Regions from separate parts of the Rhodococcus sp. B50 genome, predicted to be linked through region 3. Evidence: riboswitches for the same ligand, from Rfam matches in the RefSeq annotation. Region 3 holds a riboswitch; each other region holds the start of a gene.

Region 1 (6,438 bases), on a different contig from region 3:
GGAGCGGTGAACCGTCTGCATTCGGAGGTATCTCATAAGATGCTGAACTGTGGCCAGATGTGCCGCAGTGAGACGTGCACAAAGGAGGATGGAGAATGAAGCCAGAGCCACCCCCGAGAGGGAACCAGACCTCACCGGGGCAGAAAGTCTCGACCTCCGCATCCGGTCCCGATCCGACAGAGGAGGATCTGGCAGCCGTCATCGTCGCCTTGACCGGGATCGACATCGCGCCAAACAGCGATGACGCGGAGCCTGATCGTAGTCGGAAGCAATCCTGACGACACTGATGCATAGACGACCTGAGAGGTGCACACGGCGGTCCCGGAGGTTTCGCATCCGCCCGCCGAAGATCGAAGCGGTAGGCGGACGCAACCACGTCGAGGTGATCAAGACGCATACCCTGGACTTCGGTACCAGAAATCGTGGTCTCGAACTTACCCGATGGCGGGATACAGTTCCGTGCCAGTCGCTTTCGTCAAATAGAGCTGCTGTCTGAGTCGGTCCTCGCTCAAAGTAACGGTGCCCCGAGGTAGCTGAAACTCGCCGTGACGCATTGCTGCGGCGATCCGCTCGCTATACTCGGCTTTCCGGGCCGCCTGCCACCATATGTGAACTGCCTCGAATACAGACTCGCTCAACGTCGACAGCGGCGGTGCCCAAGGACCGAACTCCGCCTGGTACCTCTTCAGAAGCGAGGCGTTGCCATCCGTTTGCAATCTTTGGAAGTACCCCGAGACGGTGTAGAGGCCACGGGCCGCTTCGTCGCCGATATACGTCAGCGTGGACTCTTCCAAGGCCGGCGCAAGTGTAATGCACTGATCCCGCAATCCCATTGCATAGCACTGCCGTTCGAAGGCAACAGCATCAGCTCCGTCGAAGGTCGACAGTACGATGTCGGCACCCGATTTCTGGATCGCTTCGATGATCGGGGCGAAGTCTCGAGTCCCCATGGACGCGAACTTTTCTCCGACGACTCGGGCGCCGTACCGGGGCAACAGTTGGCGAGCCAAGCCGTGTGTCGTGCGGGGCCAACAATAATCGTCACCGGCCAGAAACCATCGTCGCACCCCCTCCATCCGCATGAGCGGCTTCACGGCTGCTGCCAACTGGTCGTCCGGCCGCTCACCGAGCTGGAGACGGAGACGATCGCCGCTCCCTCCTTCGTTCATGACCGGCTGCACCAGCAGCACGGGTGCATCGCTGAGTGCCTCGGCAACGGCGGTGTAGGTAGCCGATGTGGCGGCGACCAGGATGGTCCGGCAACCTGCCTGGACGAGTCGCCGCGCTTCCATGACGCCGGTCTCCGGGTCTGTGGCGTCATCACCCACGATCAACTCGACTGGACGGCCGTGGATACCGCCCTCAGCATTGATTTCCTCCAGTGCCAGCATGGCAGCGTTGTCGATTGAGGTGGCGAAAAGACTGCCGGGTCCGGATTTCGACGTCAACAAGCCCAAACGGGGACGGGAAGAGGCGTTTTGAGAGGTGGGGAACCCTCGACGGCGCATCAGCCATTCCAATCCAGGCTGGTCGAGTTCGGCGATAAGCCGAACCCTCGTGCCACCATTTGCGGCTTCGAAACGGAGTTTGATACGCCCTCGCCAAGGCTGGTCGTGCACGATATCGAGGTACGCATGCGGACGTGCGGCAGCAATACGGCCGAGGATTTCGATCGGCTTTGCTCCGGAACCGCTGAGGTGGACCGCCATACGCACGGCGGCACCGGGTTCGACCCGATCGCATACCGCGCCGAACAGCCATCCCGCCTCCGCGCCTGCTCCGAAAAGACTGTAGGCCGCCGAGGGTGGGGATGCGGTCCACTCTTCCGCGTGCAGTACGAGCTGGGTCACCGTGTTCCCTGGAAGCTATGCGCGTCGCAAGGTTGTGTCGGTGATAGCGGTGCGGTCTGCGGCCTCCACGGCATCTGCCAGCGCTCCTCGGAACAAGTCGTGCAACATCGCGATGACGTCCCGGGCGGGACCGGCGGGGTCGACCGAATAGAAGCGGAAGCGGCCAACCTTACGTTCGGTGACCAATCCCGCATGCCGCAGGATTCGGAGGTGGTTCGAGACCCCGGTGCGTCCCACGCTGTCGATCTGTTCGACCAGTTCGTTCACACTGCATTCATCGCGCTCTGCCAGCACAGTGAGAATGGCTCGCCGTACAGGGTCGGCGAGGGCATCGAAGGCCAGCTGTGCGGACAAGGTCCCGGTCTCCTCGAGTCAGCAGTCAATGACATATAGAAGAGTACCTCCTTGCAGCTCGTAAAGGAGGGGCCGAGCTCGCGGCCTCGGAGGGCAGGGGCAGCTACATCTGCAGTGGGACGAGGCGGGTGTTAGGGTCGGTGCCGTCCCCACGGGAGCCCTATTGCAGGGGCTGAGATCGGGCTGAGGCAGCCTGCGACCGTCGAACCTGCCCGGGTAATGCCGGCGAAGGAAGTAGGAACGATTCCGATGAGTGCATCCAATTCGCATGCCCTGAGCTATGTCCACGACGAGGAACACGACGTGCGTGTGCCTGTCACGGAGATCCGTTTGGACGACTCTCCCGGCGGGGTGCCGAACCCGCCGTTGCGGGTCTACCGCACTGCAGGGCCCGGCAGCGACCCGCTGGTCGGGCTCCCGCCGGCGCGCGCCGACTGGATTGCTGCTCGCGGCGACGTCGAGCACTACTCGGGGCGAGAGCGGGATCTGCTCGACGATGGCCGCTCGGCGGTGCGGCGTGGAGAGGCGTCCCGGGAGTGGAAGGGGCCCCGACCTGTCCCGGTACGAGCGAAGACCGGCCGGACGGTCACGCAGATGCACTATGCCCGGGCCGGGATCGTCACCCAGGAGATGCGGTTCGTGGCACTGCGGGAGAACTGCGACGTGGAACTGGTGCGCTCGGAGGTGGCGGCAGGGCGGGCAATCATCCCGGCCAACGTCAACCATCCCGAGTCCGAGCCGATGATCATCGGCAAGTCCTTCCTGGTGAAGATCAATGCCAACATCGGCAACTCAGCGGTGACCAGCTCCATCGTCGACGAAGTCGACAAGATGCGCTGGGCCACCCGCTGGGGCGCGGACACAGTGATGGACCTGTCCACCGGCGAAGATATCCACACCACCCGAGAGTGGATCATCCGCAACTCCCCGGTGCCGATCGGCACGGTGCCGATTTACCAGGCCCTGGAGAAGGTCGCCGGCCAGGCCGACGCGCTGACGTGGGAGATCTTCCGCGACACCGTGATCGAGCAGTGTGAGCAGGGCGTGGACTACATGACCATCCACGCCGGGGTGCTGCTGCGATACGTACCGCTGACGGCCGAGCGGCTCACCGACATCGTCTCCCGAGGGGGTTCGATTATGGCCGGTTGGTGTCTCGCCCATCACGAAGAGAATTTTCTCTACACCCACTTCGACGAACTGTGCGAGATCTTCGGTCGCTACGACGTCGCATTCTCCCTCGGCGACGGGTTGCGGCCCGGGTCGATCGCCGACGCCAACGACGCCGCGCAGTATGCCGAGTTGGACACCCTTGCCGAACTGACCACCCGTGCCTGGGCTTATGACGTTCAGGTGATGGTCGAAGGTCCTGGCCATGTTCCGATGCATCTGGTGCGGGAAAATGTGGAGCGGCAGCAGAAGTTATGTCATGGAGCGCCTTTCTACACACTGGGGCCGCTGGTGACCGACATTGCTCCGGGCTATGATCACATCACTTCCGCGATCGGGGCTACCGAGATCGCCCGCTACGGCACGGCGATGCTGTGTTACGTCACCCCGAAGGAGCATCTGGGACTGCCGAATCGGGACGACGTGAAGACCGGAGTTATCACGTACAAGATCGCCGCTCACGCCGCCGACGTCGCCAAGGGCCATCCGGGTGCGGTCGAGCGTGATGACGCGTTGTCGAAGGCGCGTTTCGAGTTTCGGTGGCGGGATCAGTTCGCTCTATCACTGGATCCGGATACGGCCGAGAAGTTCCATGACGAGACCCTTCCGGCTGAACCGGCCAAGACCGCGCACTTCTGCTCGATGTGTGGGCCGAAGTTCTGCTCCATGCGCATCTCCCAAGACATTCGGGCCAGGTTCGGTGACGGCGCCGACCAAGCCGCCGTCGCCGGGACGCAGCACATGTCCGCGCGGTTCCGGGCCGCCGGCAGCACGGTGTACTTGGATGCGCCCACCGTTCCTGTTCTTGAGGGTGCACCGGGGCACAAGGCGACTGGGGCCGAAACGAGCGGTGCGCTCACATAAGGGATGCGAGGGGTTCCGGATGCTGGTGGCGGTCACGACGTAACGAAGAAAAGATCGCACAGGGCCGCATGACTCGGCAATCACCAGGGCATAGGCCTGTCCGTTCCGGATGCGTGCCATATTGATGTTCGCTACCTCGTGGTGCCTTTCGAAGACGCACCTCAAATGAGGGGGTAGTGAGCATCTGTTCTGGTGACGTGGGGGCAATGGTGTCGTGCGGAGAGGACGAACTGTTCGAAAGTCCCGTTGAGTTCGAGGTGGATTGTGCTATTCGCAACTACGACTCGATGGGCGTCCAGACCGAGCAGACGCGCGACGACGAAGGTCGCGCTCATCATTGCGACATTCCTGGTAATCCCCAGCGGGATCAGGGATCCGGTGTCGGTGAGGGCTTCGTTTTCGCCGGCTCTGAGGACGAGCCTGGTTGCGGGATGTACGCCGTGGGCTGCTACGGAGATGGCGATGTTGTCGCGGTCGTCGGAGCCCACGGCGGCCAGGCAGAGGGCTCGGTCGAGGCGGGCGCGTTCGAGGAGGGTTCTGTCGGTGCCGTGCCCGACGATGGTGGGGATGTTCAGTGCTCGGGCCAGGCGCAGGTTGCGGGCTCGATCGTCTCGTTCGATGGCTACGACGGGGATGCCGAGTTTTCGGAGTTCAAGGCACAGCCGGAGTCCGACCTGCCCCAAGCCGACCACGATGACGTGGTTGCGGCGAGGTAGAACCCGTTGACCGATCAAGCCGATGAGGCTGGCTCCGAGTAGACGTTCGATTATCCCGGCGGTGAACATGGCCGTGAACACCATCGCCGCCAACATCGCCAAGGCGGCGAATGTGTCGTAGGCGTGGTCGCCGTGTGAAACCGGGGCGGGACCGACGGTGGCAACGACCTGGACTGCTTCCTTGAGGGACTCGACCCAGTGGTGGCCTTTGCCGAACGTGAGCCATGTCCAGTCGAGCAGGAGTATGGCGAGCAGGCCGGTCAGGCCGGTGAGCAGCATGCGGGTGCCGGCGTCGTGGGATCGCAGTGCGCCCACGGAGTGGACGAACCGGCGGCGAATTCTGCTGGTGCGGCTGTGGGGTAGAGGCAGCCAGGTCGGTTGGTCGCCGTGGGGGTGGTGTTGTATTACGCGCGCGGTGCCGTCGGGCCCGGTGTACGCCGCGTCGACTGCGGGGGCGATACACGGTCCGGCTAGCGAGGGGGCTGCGAGCTCTGCGGGTGAGGTGACCTGACAGTGGGGAATCAACCGGGTGAGCTGGTTGGCGATAGTGCGGTCGAAGATGGTCACGACCATCGGCACGTGGGGACTGATGTGGGCGATGGCGAGGGCGTAGCGTACGGCGACCGCGTCGTCGTGGGTGACGACGGCGACCCCAGCCGGATCGTGCTGGGGGATCTGCAGAAGTTCCGGGTCGTCGGGTGCATCGAGGTGGAGAACATCGAAGCGGCGTTGGGTGAGCGAGGCGCACACGAGCCGGGCAACATTCGACGCGCCAATGACAACGAATGGGGACATCGGGCCGACGCCGGTCACCGTACAGGTGCAGGGAACGAGGTGTAGGCAGTGAAGATGCCACCGGAGCCGATATCGGATGCTGGGTCGATCAGCTCCGGTAGCACCGCTTCGAGGCGTATGGGGGCGGCAGCGGTGACACTTGTCTCCGGAGTCGGGGTGGGTACCAGACGGATGTTGTTGATCCGCAAGAGGTTACTGCCGAGTTCACGTCCGGCGGCGAGAGCGAAGGATTCGATTGCGCCGTCCATGGAGTCTCGCGCCGGTCCTCGATCGGTGTCGGTGATTCTGCGGAGCGTGTCCAGGCCGGTGACGGTGACGATCGATCCGATGTCGCCGGTGCGGTGGAGGGATACTGCAGCACGTCTGGTTGTGTGGAACAACAAGGCCATGTGGTCGTAGGTGAACCGGCCCCAGTCGGCGGGGCGGATCCTGCTCAGCGTGTGGCATGCGGTTTCCGGACCGGGTAGCCATGCGGTGTGCACGAGCGCGTCGATGCCGCCGTGTCGTCGCTCGAGGTGGGTGAACATGTTGTCGACGTCGGATTCGAGGGTCAGATCGGCCGCGACCGGATGAGCGATTCCGTCGTCATCGGTGATTCGGTCGGCGAGGTGTTCGGCAGCATCGAGGGTGAAGCTGTGCGTGAACACGTGGTGTCCGGCTGCCGCCAACGTTCGGGCCACGTGGGCACC
Region 2 (6,438 bases), 330 kb from region 3:
CCGACCTGCTCGAACTCGCCGAGGAATGGAACCTCGACCCGCACGCGGTCGAGGATTCGCTCGCGCAGGGAGAACGGACCAAGGCCACCCGTTATGCCACGCACACCTTCCTCACCGTCTATGCGACGCACCTCTATCCGGATTCCGAGGACGAGGATCAGGCTCACGAGTCCCGGCTTCACACCACCCGGATCTCCGCGTTCATCCTGCCCCGGGGGATCGTGACGGTACGTCGCGGCAGCCCGTTCGACATCGACGAGGTGGTGCGTCGATGGGACGAGAACTCGGACCTGCTGCAGTACGGGCCCGGGGCACTGGTGCACGGCCTGCTCGACACGGTCGTCGACGGACAGTTCGAGACCATTCAGGAACTCGACGATGCCGCGGAGGACCTCGAGGACTGCCTGTTCGAGGAGCAGGCGTCCACTCGGTACATCCAGCGTCGCGTCTACCGTCTCCGCAAGGAACTCGTGCAACTTCGGCGAGTGGTGCTGCCGATGCGCGAGATCATCAATGCCGTCATGCGCACCCGCGCCGAGAACAACCGCCACCCCGAACTCGACAGCTCGTACAACGACCTGTACGACCACGTGATGCGTGCAACGGAATGGACGGAGTCGCTCCGCGAGATGGTGAACACCGTCTTCGAGACGAACCTGTCGCTGCAGGACGCACGCCTGAACATCGTGATGAAGAAGCTGACGGGATGGGCCGCGATCATCGCGGTCCCCACGGCCGTGACCGGTTGGTACGGCATGAACGTCCCCTACCCCGGTTTCGGCGAGTGGTGGGGCATGCTCACCGGAGTCGCGATCATCACGGTGTCGGCGGTCGCGCTGTATGCGCTGTTCAAACGTCGCGACTGGTTGTGACTCCCCGCCCTGCGCTCACAGGAACACGACGAGCAGCACGATGATCACGACGACCACCGCGACGGCGGCGAGCACACCTCCGACGGATCGACGGCGCTGCACGGGACCGTCACGGACCAGTTCCGGGTCGGCGTCCGGAGCGTCACCGATCGGGTCGTCGCCCTCGGGACCGGGATAGGTGGGATTCGACATCGATCTCCTCCTGGCTGTCTGTTGTCGCAGTCTGACACGGGCGGGTATGACGTGTTCGGTTTCGCTCGGTTCGGGTCGGGTACTCCGTAGGGGCAACGTTCGATGACAGAGGAGGACCCATGGCCGACTTCGTCGACAAGGCAAAGCACAAGGCAGAAGAAGCGGGCGGCAAGATCAAGGAGAACACCGGTCAGGCGACCGGTGATCGTGATCTCGAAGCCGAAGGTCGCGGCGATCAGACCTCCAGCGGCCTGAAGCAGGCCGGCGACAAGATCTCGGATGCCGCAGAGCACGTCAAGGACGCTTTCAAGAAGTAGTCCCACATACGCGCGGTGCCGGTAGTTGCAACTACCGGCACCGCGCGTATGTGTACGGCTCTTACTTCGAGGTGCCTTCGGTGTCGTCGAAGAAGTGCCAGGTGCCGTCCTGGTCGTTCTGTGCCTCCATGCGCCAGCCGAGTTCGCTGTTGTCGGCGCGCTGGTCGACGAACCAGGCGTGAGCGTCGTCCGCGCTCTCGATTTCCTTGGTGTCCACGACGTTACCGGTCGGGTCGATCACTCTGTAGGTAGCCATGCCGAGTGTCTTCCCACGCGACTCGCCGATCAAACGTCGCGTGAACCTTCTGGTGTAGGGTGGGATCATCGTTCGGCTCGCATATGATGAGCAACCTCGCACCTCGGTGCCCGAAGGTTCCGGACCGGACGTGAGAGTTCCCCGCCGTGTGTACCGCGGCCCCTCTTCTTCGCACTGCCCCACGGCCGGGGTCTACCCGGCCGCACCCGAAAGGACGGCCATGAGCCAGAACAAAGAATTCGACAACCCCCTCTTCCTCGCGCCCACCACCCCGGACGCCGACGTCGAGATCGAACCCGTCACCGCTGTCGTCGAGGCGAACGGCCCGCACGACTACACCTCGATCTTCTCCGCACGCGGCGCCTGATCCCGCCTCATCCGGCCGCGAAGTCGGCCAGCGCCTGCGACACCTGCTCGGGCCGCCCGTCGTTCTGTTCGGCCGCCGCGGTGAGCACGTCGATATGGTTGTAGCCGGACAGAACCCATCTGCGCTCGTTCGGATGATCCGTCTCGGGCAGTGTGACTCCGCCGCCCGCCACCAGCGTCACGACCGGATTGCGGGTGACGCCGTCGCGGTGGAGATGACCTTCGAAGCGGGTCGCCGACGCCAGATCGAACGGAAGCTTCGACGGAAAGTACCACTCGGTGAAATCAAGGGGTGGCTCCGACAGATTCCGCGCCAGCTCCGCGATCGACGTCACCTCGCTCCCCCGATCGGTGTACCGCGCTTCGTCGGGTGACGACGCCGCGGCGCCCACCTCGTCGTAGTCGAGCCACCGGTAGAGGATTCCCGGATCGGCGAAGACCTCCGGCGACGCCTTGGGTGCATCACCGAACAGACCGGACCCGAGCACCTCCGGAGTACCGGGGACAGGAAACAGCTTGTCGCGCACGGGCGCACCGGTGATGAATCCGACGCTCGCCTGCAGGAATCCCAACGGTTGCGAATTGTCGTCGAGGATCGCACCCAGCACGGCCTCGTTGGTCGCGTTCAGTGTCCGCACGTCCGGGTCGCCCGTCGCGAACATCGCGTAATCCCGCGACAGCAGAGTGCGCAACGTCCAGTCGACGTTCGGACTGTCGGGCATCCGCGGGACGATTCCGTCGGTTCCGTCCGGGTCGAGTCTCGCGGCGAGTCCGGTGAGTGCGAGCAGGTTCGTCGTCTCGGGATTGATGACCGCAGGAAGTGCCAGCACCGGGGACGCCGTGGAGATCGCACCGGCCACGGCATCGAGCGGCGCCGACACCGCATCGGGTAGATCCGGCAGGGCACCCCGCCCGGGGAACGGCGCGCCCGCCTTGATCACCGTGTCGAGCGCGAAGTACCCACCGCACTGGTTGTAGCCGGCGTCGCCGGTGGTGGCAGGATCTCCGTCGAAATCCCATTCCGCAAAGTAACCGGTGATGAAACCGCCGAGAGAATGTCCGCCGCACAACACTTTCCGCTTCCGCAGTGCCGGGTCGGGAAGTTCGTGACGTAACAGGTCGTACTGGTCGCGCAGTGTCTGCTCGAGTCCGACGTGGGAGAGCCACGCGACGTCGCCGCCGGTCGCGTGTCCGGCGAACCGCTGCCCGCCGATCTCGGCGCCGCCGAAATAGTAGTCGGTTGCGGTGTCGAGCGAACCCGTCCGCAGCGATGCCTGCACACCGGTGTGGTCTTCGAGGCAGTTCGATCGCCGGTCCAGTGCCCAGAACTCGATATGGGCACCGCGGGCCGCCGCCGCGATGACGGTGTTGCGTGCGACGCTCTCGAACGCGCCCGCTCCCTCGAAGATCCCGGGTTGGGCAACGAGGATCCGGTCGGCGTCGGCCGACCTCTCCGGACCCTCCGCCGATCGCCACCGCAGATACGACAACCGGTCGCACATGGCCGGTCTCGGTCCCGCCTCGGGCGGCAGCGGTGCGGGTATCGACACCACGGATCCGAGCACGTCGCCGGCCAGTGGCGCCGACGAGGCGTACGACATTTCGGTACGTCCCGTCGGCTCAGCCGACACCGCCGGTGCCGTCAGGACACTTCCGATCACCGCAGCAACTACTGCGGCCCCCATCGATGCACGCATCCCCATCCCCCGATCGGTTCGTGTGCATTGAACACCGCCGAACGGGTTCGCGCGCATCGAACACCGCCGAACGGGATCGTGCGCCCGGAATACCGCCGAACGGGGTCGGATCCCCGGAAACAGCAGAAGGAAGGGCCCGTCGGTGTTCACCGACGGGCCCTTCATCGTCCGCGCATCGGGGGAGTTGCGCGCGGAGCGATGGTCCCTGGCGTGGGGGAGGTGACCAGGACCATCACTCGAAGAGTCGGGACCTTCGACTCTTCCGTTACGGGTGAAATGTGAGGGTGATCTCTTGACCTGGGCATTTACGTAACTTCGTGTCACACCTTCGTTCTGCCGCCGCCCTGGAGGCGCCTGGGAGCCGCAGTGCTAGGGTCGCCGGTGACACGGGGTGCTCCGCACGAGCGGGGCTGAGATCACACCCGTCGAACCTCATCAGGTAATGCTGACGAAGGGATGTCCCGACATGACCATGCTTGTCCACACGCCGTTCCGTTCCCGACCCGCGCAGTGAACGCGCGGCGATCTCTCGCCGGACTGCTCACCCTCGTCGCCGCGCTCACCGCGGTCGTCGGGTGCTCGTCCGGTTCCGAGAGCGACACCATCCGATTCGCGCTGGACTGGACGCCCAACACCAATCACACCGGGCTGTACGTGGCGCAGCAGGAGGGCCTGTTCGCCGATGCAGGACTCGACGTCGAGATCCTGCCGTACAACAACGCGACGCCCGACACCCTCGTCGACGCCGGGAGCGCCGAATTCGGAATCTCGACGCATGCCACCTCGACCATTGCCAGGGCGGCCGGGTCCCGCACCCTCGCGGTCCTCGCACCCCTGCAGCACTGGGCGACGGGGATCGCCGTCCGGAGTGACAATCCCGATATCACGCGGCCGGCGGAACTCGACGGCAAGACCTTCGCGGGCTTCGCGAACCCCGGCGAAAACGAGATGCTCGCCGAGGTGATCCGCAACGACGGCGGTCGCGGGGAGTTCGAGGAGGTGACGCTCGGGACGTCGTCGTACGAGGCGGTCTACTCGTCCACCGCGGACTTCACCGTGTCGTACCTGGCCTGGGAGGGCCTCGAGGCCGAGCACCGCGGCCTGCCGATGCGGTACTTCCGCTTCACCGACTACGGCTTCCCCGACGCGTATGCGATCGTCGTCGACGGCAACGAGGACTGGATGACGGAGAACCCGGAGCAGGCTCGTGCCTTCGTGCAGGCACTGCAGCAGGGCTACCGGATCGCGGCCGACGACCCCGACCGAGGAGCCCGGGCCCTGATCGAGGCGAATCCCGGGGCCTTCGCCGACGAGGAACTCGTCTACGAGAGCCAGCGCATGCTCGCCGCCGAGTACATGCGGGACGCATCCGGCGCCGCCGGGACGTTCGACACCGGAAAGTGGTCGGGTTACGCCCGCTTCCTCTACGAGACCGGCGTGCTCTCGGGACCCGACGGCAGCCCGCTGACCACCGAACCCGACTGGTCGACCTACTTCACCGATGACTACCTCCAAGACTGAGCCCACCGGCCGCGTACGCCGATTCCTTCCCGCACTGCTCGTCGCGGGGGCGCTCGCCGGGATCTGGCAGACGTACGTCGTGGTGAGCGGAATCCGTCCGCAGGTGTTGCCCTCCCCCGCGCGCGTTCTCACGCAGGGGTGGGTGCATCGGGTCGACATCGCCGGGCACGCCTGGTCCACCCTCCAGGTCACCCTCGTCGGGTTCGCCGTGTCGCTGGCACTCGCGTGGGCGCTCGCCATCGCCGTGGACTTCTCACCGTGGCTGCGGCGGGCCTTCGTGCCCCTGTTCGTGGTGTCGCAGACCCTGCCGATCATCGCGATCGCGCCGTTGATGATCATCTGGTTCGGCTTCGGGCTGTTGCCGAAGATCCTCGTCATCGCCCTGGTGACCTTCTTCCCCGTCGCCATCGGACTCCTCGAAGGGTTCGCGGCGGCCGACCGGGAGGCGGGAGCGTTGCTGCGCAGCATGGGTGCGTCGCGGTGGCAGCAGTTCCGTTACGTGCGGCTACCGTCCGCGCTCCCCCGTTTCTTCACCGCCCTGCGGATCGGGATCACCTACGCGGTGGTCGGCGCGGTCTTCGCCGAATACGTCGGTGCGACATCCGGTCTGGGCATCTACATGAGTGCGCAGAAGAACTCGTTCCGAACCGATCTCGTACTCGCGGCGGTGGTGGTCACCGCCGTCCTGTCGCTCACGCTGTACGCGTCGACCTACGTCGTCGAACGGCTGGTCGCGCCGTGGGCACTCACGAAGGATGCGAAATGAGTGCGGTGACGATGGCATCGGTCCACAAGGCGTACGGCGACCGAGCGGTGATCGAGGGCATCGACTGTTCCGTGGAGCCCGGTGAATTCGTGTCCTTCATCGGACCGAGCGGGTGCGGCAAGTCGACGCTGTTCTCGATCGTCGCGGGACTCGAACAGCCCGACGCCGGTGAGGTTCTCGTCGGCAACTCCCACACCGCGCCCGGGCGGGTCGCGTTGATGCCGCAGAAGGACCTGCTGTTCCCGTGGCGGACGGTGCTCGACAACTGCACCCTGGGCCTCGAGGTGCAGGGTGTGCGACGGTCCGACGCCCGAGTCCGTGCCCGCGAACTGTTGCCGACCTTCGGCCTGGACGGATTCGAAGACGCGGCGCCGCAACAGCTGTCGGGTGGGATGCGTCAACGCGCGTCGCTCGCACGCACCGTGCTGCAGGGACGCGACGTGCTCCTCCT
Region 3 (6,438 bases):
ATGGAAGTTAACAGAAATTCTCCCTGTCGGGCAGTGCGGTTCCCATGCGGGTCGGTGCTGCCTCAGGCCTCGGTGTCCTCCGAGGAGCGCGCGGACTCCACGGCGTCGGTCATGGAGCCGAGAAATTCCCGCACGACCTCCAGTTGCGGCTCGGAGAAGGACTCGAGCGCGGCGGATGCCCGGGCGAAGAGCGGACCGAAGAAATCCCATCCGAGTTTCTCGGCCGCCGGGGTTACGCGCAGGATCACGCGCCTCCGGTCGTCGCTGTCGCGATCCCGCCGCACGTGACCGGCCCGTTCGAGCCTGTCGACGAGTGCGGTGACCGAGGCGGTGTTGAGCCGCAGGTGCTCGGCGAGCCAGCCGGGTGTCGCGATCTCCCCGGCCCGTTCCCGGTCGAGAAGTCCGATCAGCGCTCGCAGATCGGTGGGATGCAGCGCGTGTTTCTGTGCGAATTCGGCGCCTAGCAGATCGAGTTGCACGGTGAGCGCGCGCAACCGGTGGATCATGTCGAGTCTGCCGTCGTCCGTCACGTCACCTCCGCCTCTCGACAGACTCTACTCGCCCACCTAGTATCTCGATCATCGAGATATTCGACGGTGGAGGTTCCGATGATCCGGTCACCACGTACGCCCTTCGTCGACACGGCCGACGGCCGCGCGTTCTACGACGCGTACGACACACTTCTCGCGAAGTGGCCGCGCGGCACCAAGATTCACGACCTTCCTTCGCGCTTCGGCACCACCCGCGTCACCGAGTACGGTTCACCCGAAGCTCCACCGGTCCTGCTCCTCCCCGGCGCCGGAGCGACCTCCATCGTCTGGTTCGCCAACGCCGCCGCGTTGGGGGAGCGTCATCGCGTGCTGGCCGTCGACCTCATCGGGGATGTCGGACGCAGCGTCGCCTCCGGCGATCCCGTTCGCAACGTCGACGATCTGCTCGAATGGCTCGGATCCGTCGCCGATACCGTCGGGGCGACGCGGTGCGCACTCGTCGGTCACTCGTACGGCGCGATGATCGCACTCGCGGCAGCCGTGCGGACTCCCGAACGGATTGACCGGCTCGTGCTGCTCGACCCCAACTCGTGCTTTGCCGGGATGCGGCCCGGATATCTCCTGCGGGCACTTCCTGTTCTCGTCCGGCCCACCGCCGCCCGCGAACGGGCATTCCTCGAGTGGGAAACCCGAGGGGCACAACTCGATCCCGACTGGATCACCCTGATGGCGCTCGGCGCGGCGCACTTCCCGACTTCGAAGACGATCGTGCCCCGGCGGCCGTCAGCGGAAGCGCTGGGGCGGTGCACTGCCGACGTCACGGTGGTGCTCGCGCCGTTCGGACGAGTGCACGACCCGGACAAGGTGGCACGTACTGTACGGAAGGCCCTACCGTCCTGCCGGGCCGTCACGCTGACCGTCGGTACCCACCACACTCTGCCCATGCACCCGAGCGACGAGATCGATGCCGTGCTGCGGGACGCACTGGATGCAGAGGTGCGTATCGATCCCGGGTTGTGAGCCAGATCACCATCCGGTGTCCGGGTGTCCATTTCCGCAGCTCACCGCGCGGTAACGGGGTGTTCGCCGCGGGTTCAGGGTCTCGATGTGATCCAGAAGCCATGGAGTCGTAGAAACACAATCGCTACCGTTGATGGCGATCGAGTGCCCCGAAACGGGCGAATGGAAGTGAGAGATCATGGGCAGCTCTCCAGCCCCTGAGCGAACAGCCGAATATCCCAGACCTTCGCACACCCTCCTTCATCTCACCGATACACACCTCGTCGGTGGAGACGAACTCCTCTACGGCACCGTCGACGCCGACACTCGCCTCGGACTGATCCTCGAGGACATCCGTGCCTCGCAGGTCCGTCCCGACGCTCTGGTGTTCACCGGCGACCTCGCCGATCGCGGTCAACCCGACGCCTACCGCAAGCTCCGCGGTCTCGTCGAGCCGCTGGCAGCGGCGCTCGGCGCCGAGATCGTCTGGGCCATGGGTAACCATGACGACCGGGCCGTTTTCCGAGAAGAACTCCTGGACGAAGCGCCCGCCGGCACGCCCATCGACGAAGTCCGCATGATCGGCGGGCTGCGGATCATCACGCTCGACACTTCGGTTCCGGGTCACCACCACGGCGAAGTCTCTGCCGAGCAGCTCGCCTGGCTGGCCGACGAGCTCTCGACACCCGCCCCGTTCGGTACCGTTCTCGCACTGCATCATCCGCCGGTGCCGAGCGTCTTCGACATGGCCGTGCTCGTCGAGCTCCGCGACCAAGCGGGCCTCGCCGAAGTGCTGCGCGGCACCGATGTGCGCGCCATCCTCGGCGGCCACCTGCACTACTCGACCTCGGCCACGTTCGCGGGCATCCCGGTGTCCGTCGCCTCGTCGACCTGCTACACGCAGGATCTGAACGTTCCGGTGGGGTCGCAGCGCGGACACGACGGCGCTCAGGGGTTCAACCTGGTGCACGTCTACCCGGAGACCATCGTTCACTCGGTGGTGCCCAGCGGAAGCTACGCCACCACCGGTCGACCCCATTCCGCGGAGGACACCGTGCGGCGACTCGCCGAAGCCGGCATCCGCATACCGGAGAACCCCGACCTCATCGTTCGCGTCTGATCGGACTCGGCGGGACCGGAGCAGTCCCGCCGAGTTCTCGCGTCAGCCGGGATAGTCGGCTTCCCAGGGCGCCGGAATCGGGTAGTACCGCTCGAGGAACTGCGTGACCTTCGCGGTGCGCAGCTCCAGGTCGACCTCGGGCGTGCTGCCGTCGTTGAGGCAGAACAGGTCGAGATTACGGCGCGCCAGGATCGTGTCCAGGCGGCGCAGCCCGGTCTTCACCGTGGTGTCGACGTACTCCACCTTCGCCGTCGTCTGCTGCACCGCACGGCCGGTCAACAGTGTGTAGTAGTGGTAGAAGGAATTCGTCACCGAGATGTTGTCGGCCGCCCGGAACGGGCTCGCCGCCGTCGCCGCGAACTCGTCCGCGAACTCGCGCTCCATCTCCGCCATGATCGACCTGCGCAGCGGGACCGGTGTGTGTTCGAGGTGCCGAGTGATGGTGACCCCGAAGCGGTCCTGCAGGAGTTTGCGGTTCATTCGGGCGGAGTTCTCGAACCCGCTGCGCGACGCGTTGTTTCGGCCGAGGCCGATCCGCACGTCGCACTCTATGAACTTGCCGACACCGCCGCCGGAGAAGAACAGGCTCGGGCTCACCCGTCGACCGAAGAACATGTCGTCGTTGGAGTACAGGAAATGCTCGGACAGTCCCGGGATGTGGTGCAGCTGCGCCTCGACCGCCATCGAGTTGTAGGTGGGCAGCGCGGACGGATCGGTGAAGAACTCCTCGCTGCGCACGAACGTCACGCGCGGATCGTCGGCGAGCCAAGCCGGTCGCGGCGAGTCGGTAGCGACGAAGATCCGCCGCACCCAGGGCGCATACATGTGGACCGAACGCAGGGCGTACTTGAGTTCGTCGATCTGCCGATAGCGCGCCGGCGAGTCGTCACCTTCGCCGACGACATAGTTCTGCATGAGCTTCGCGCGCTTGGCCTGGAACGACTTCGACGACCCGTCGACCCACGAGAACACGAGGTCGATCTCGAACGGGATATCGCCGGGATGCCGGTCGAACATCCCTTCGATGGTCGGCCACAATTGCCCGTACCGTTCCACGGTCGTCCGACGCATCTCGTCGCGCAGTGCGGTCGTGCGGGTGAGAGCGTTCGGGCGAGGCATGATCACCTCGTCGTCGGTGTAGGTCCACAGTTCGATCTCCACGCCGTTCGACGCACCGTAGCGCAACCCGCTGGTGAGCTCGACCCGCGGTCGGAACAGCCGGAACACCCGGTCCTTCTTGTCACGCGACAGGCGTCCGTCCGCGACGAGGACCGAGCGTCGCTTCGAACCGACGGCCTTCGAGTAGAAGGGCTCGCCGGCGCACCCCTCGGCCAGGGCGGCACGCAGCCTCGTACGGTCGGACCGATCGATCGCCAGGATCGGACGTTCGCTGTCGTCGCGCACGAGGAGGTAGTCGATGCGTGCCCGGTCGAGCACGCGGCGCAGGAACAGCACGTCCTCGATCTGCGCCTCGTCGGGCGTGGTCGTGGTGATGGGGATCGCGTAGCGATCCTCGAACCACACGACGTCCTCGTGTCTCGAGGGTCCGGGAACCGGGGTGCGGTCGAGTGGCGGGGCGTCTCCGACCTGCTGAGAAAGGGAGACATAGGGAGCGTTGTAGGGGGCCGGCGAGTGCGTCGGAATCTCCTTTCACGGGTCGGGACAGGAAAGGCCCATTTTAACGCCGATCTGAGCTAAGTTCCCGCGTCGGTGGTGTGACGATCTGATGAATGCCGGCGCCGACGGTCTCGGAGGGGTCGAGATCCCGAGGTGTAACCTGTGCGCAGGACTCGACACGGGGTGCCGGAAACGGCTGAGAGAACACCCGTCGAACCTGATCTCGATTATGCGAGCGAAGGGATGCCGAGCCGGCGACAGGCCTGAGGTCTGTTGCCCTCACGCACCCTTCCCCACACAGGGAAGGCACAGAAATGTCATTGCAGAACCAGGTCGTCCTTATCACCGGTGCCGGTCGCGGTCTCGGCCAGAGCATCGCGCAGGCGTTCGCCGACGAAGGAGCCGCAGTCGTTCTCGACTACCGACGCAGCGGTGAGAGCGCCCACGAACTGGCCGACAAGATCGGATCCGGGCGGGCCGTCGCACTGAAGGCCGACGTCACCGACCGCGGCGAGGTCGAGTCGCTGTTCGCACAAGCTCGCGAGCACTTCGGACGTCCCGTCACCACGGTCGTCAACAACGCACTGCCCGACTTCTCGTTCAACGGCGACGCCCGCGCCAAGGCAGACGAGATCGGATATGCCGCCTTCGGTGCGCAGTTCGACGGAGTCGTCGGCGGTGCCGTCAACGTCATCCAGGCCGCGCTGCCGGGCATGCGGGAAGCCGGGCGCGGCAGCGTCGTCAACATCGGCACCAATCTGTTCCAGCATCCGGTGGTCCCGTACCACGACTACACCGCAGCCAAGGCCGCGCTGCTGTCGCTGACCCGCACCTTCGCCGCCGACCTCGGCCCCGACGGGATCCGCGTCAACATGGTCTCCGGCGGTCTGCTGCGCACGACCGACGCATCGTCGGCGACACCGGAGGCGGTGTTCGACCTCATCGCGTCGTCGACGCCACTGCGGAAGGTCACCACCCCCGAGGATTTCGCGGCCGCGGTGCTGTTCTTCGCATCCGACTGGTCGCGGGCGGTTACGGGGCAGAACCTGGTGGTCGACGGGGGACTGGTGATGAACTGATGCCCGGACCGCGCACCCTCCACCTCAACGCCTTCCTCTACGGCGTCGGGCACCACTCGTCGGCATGGCGGCATCCCGACTCCGCCGCCGAACGCATCGGCGACATCACGTATTTCGAGGAACTGGCCCGCACCGCCGAACGAGGACGCCTCGACGCCGTGTTCTTCGCGGACGGTCACAGCGTCAACCCGAAGTACACGGCGGGCACCACCTGGTTCCTCGAACCGCTCACCGCGCTGGCGGCGATGGCGCGCGCGACCGAGCACATCGGTCTGGTCACCACCGTCTCGGCGAGCTTCTTCACGCCGTTCCACGCTGCGCGGATGCTGGCCTCGCTCGACCACATCAGTGGTGGCCGCGTGGGAGCCAATATCGTCACCTCGATGTTCGACGACGAAGCGCGCAACCACGGATTCGACGCGCTCCCGCCGCACGCGGAGCGGTATGCGCGGGCGGAGGAGTTCATCGACGTGCTGTGCGCACTGTGGGATTCGTGGGACGACGGCGGTGTCCTCGTCGACCGGGCCGGCGGCGCATTCCTGGACTCCGACGCGATCCGTCCGATCCATCACCGGGGCAAGCACTTCCGCGTCGACGGTCCCCTGACCGTGCCGCGGTGCCCGCAGGGCCGTCCCGTGCTGTTCCAGGCGGGCGCCTCGGAGACCGGACGCAACCTCGCGGCCCGCCACGCCGAGGCCGTCTACTCCGTCGCGTGGGACATGACGGCGGCGCTCGACTACGCCACCGACCTGCGTGCACGCATCGCCTCCGTCGGCAGGGACGCCGGTTCGGTCGCCATCCTGCCGGGGCTCGTGACCTATGTCGGTCGCACCGAGAACGAGGCATGGGCGAAGAAAGCGGAACTCGACGCTCTGCTCGACATCGACGCCGCCCTCGCCCAACTCGGAGTCTTCACCGGTCAGGACTACACGAGCCACGATCTCGACGCTCCCGTCGACGACCTGCCGCCCATCGAGGAGTTCACCGGTCCGCAGGGCCGCTATGCGACGGTGCAGCGCATCATCGAGACCCGTCGTCCCACGCTGCGCGAGCTGCTCGGTTACCTCGCAGCGGGTGGTGGTCACGCGACGATGATCGGCACCCCCGAGTCCGTCGCCGACAGCATCGAGGA

The links. A riboswitch is a leader RNA that binds a small molecule or an ion and turns the genes downstream of it on or off. The one in region 3 is predicted to bind thiamine pyrophosphate.
Region 1: linked by a shared signal. The riboswitch ahead of thiC (phosphomethylpyrimidine synthase ThiC) and the one ahead of GON09_RS10620 (3-oxoacyl-ACP reductase) in region 3 are both predicted to bind thiamine pyrophosphate.
Region 2: linked by a shared signal. The riboswitch ahead of GON09_RS12155 (ABC transporter substrate-binding protein) and the one ahead of GON09_RS10620 (3-oxoacyl-ACP reductase) in region 3 are both predicted to bind thiamine pyrophosphate.

Annotation. Positions count from the first base shown of each region.
Region 1 is NZ_WPAG02000003.1:305,965-312,402, reverse strand. Features, by position in the region: gene GON09_RS25875 (substrate-binding protein) at 435-1,850, opposite strand; gene GON09_RS25870 (ArsR/SmtB family transcription factor) at 1,866-2,204, opposite strand; TPP riboswitch at 2,346-2,455, shown strand; gene thiC (phosphomethylpyrimidine synthase ThiC) at 2,454-4,238, shown strand; gene GON09_RS25860 (potassium channel family protein) at 4,400-5,749, opposite strand; gene GON09_RS25855 (SDR family oxidoreductase) at 5,764-6,438, opposite strand, start outside.
Region 2 is NZ_WPAG02000002.1:2,586,319-2,592,756, forward strand. Features, by position in the region: gene GON09_RS12125 (magnesium transporter CorA family protein) at 1-872, shown strand, start outside; gene GON09_RS12130 (hypothetical protein) at 888-1,064, opposite strand; gene GON09_RS12135 (CsbD family protein) at 1,184-1,381, shown strand; gene GON09_RS12140 (hypothetical protein) at 1,443-1,637, opposite strand; gene GON09_RS12145 (hypothetical protein) at 1,858-2,004, shown strand; gene GON09_RS12150 (hypothetical protein) at 2,012-3,700, opposite strand; TPP riboswitch at 4,078-4,174, shown strand; gene GON09_RS12155 (ABC transporter substrate-binding protein) at 4,211-5,221, shown strand; gene GON09_RS12160 (ABC transporter permease) at 5,202-5,987, shown strand; gene GON09_RS12165 (ABC transporter ATP-binding protein) at 5,984-6,438, shown strand, end outside.
Region 3 is NZ_WPAG02000002.1:2,258,097-2,264,534, reverse strand. Features, by position in the region: gene GON09_RS10640 (MarR family winged helix-turn-helix transcriptional regulator) at 63-530, opposite strand; gene GON09_RS10635 (alpha/beta fold hydrolase) at 609-1,511, shown strand; gene GON09_RS10630 (phosphodiesterase) at 1,690-2,610, shown strand; gene GON09_RS10625 (stealth family protein) at 2,653-4,134, opposite strand; TPP riboswitch at 4,397-4,488, shown strand; gene GON09_RS10620 (3-oxoacyl-ACP reductase) at 4,542-5,306, shown strand; gene GON09_RS10615 (LLM class flavin-dependent oxidoreductase) at 5,306-6,438, shown strand, end outside.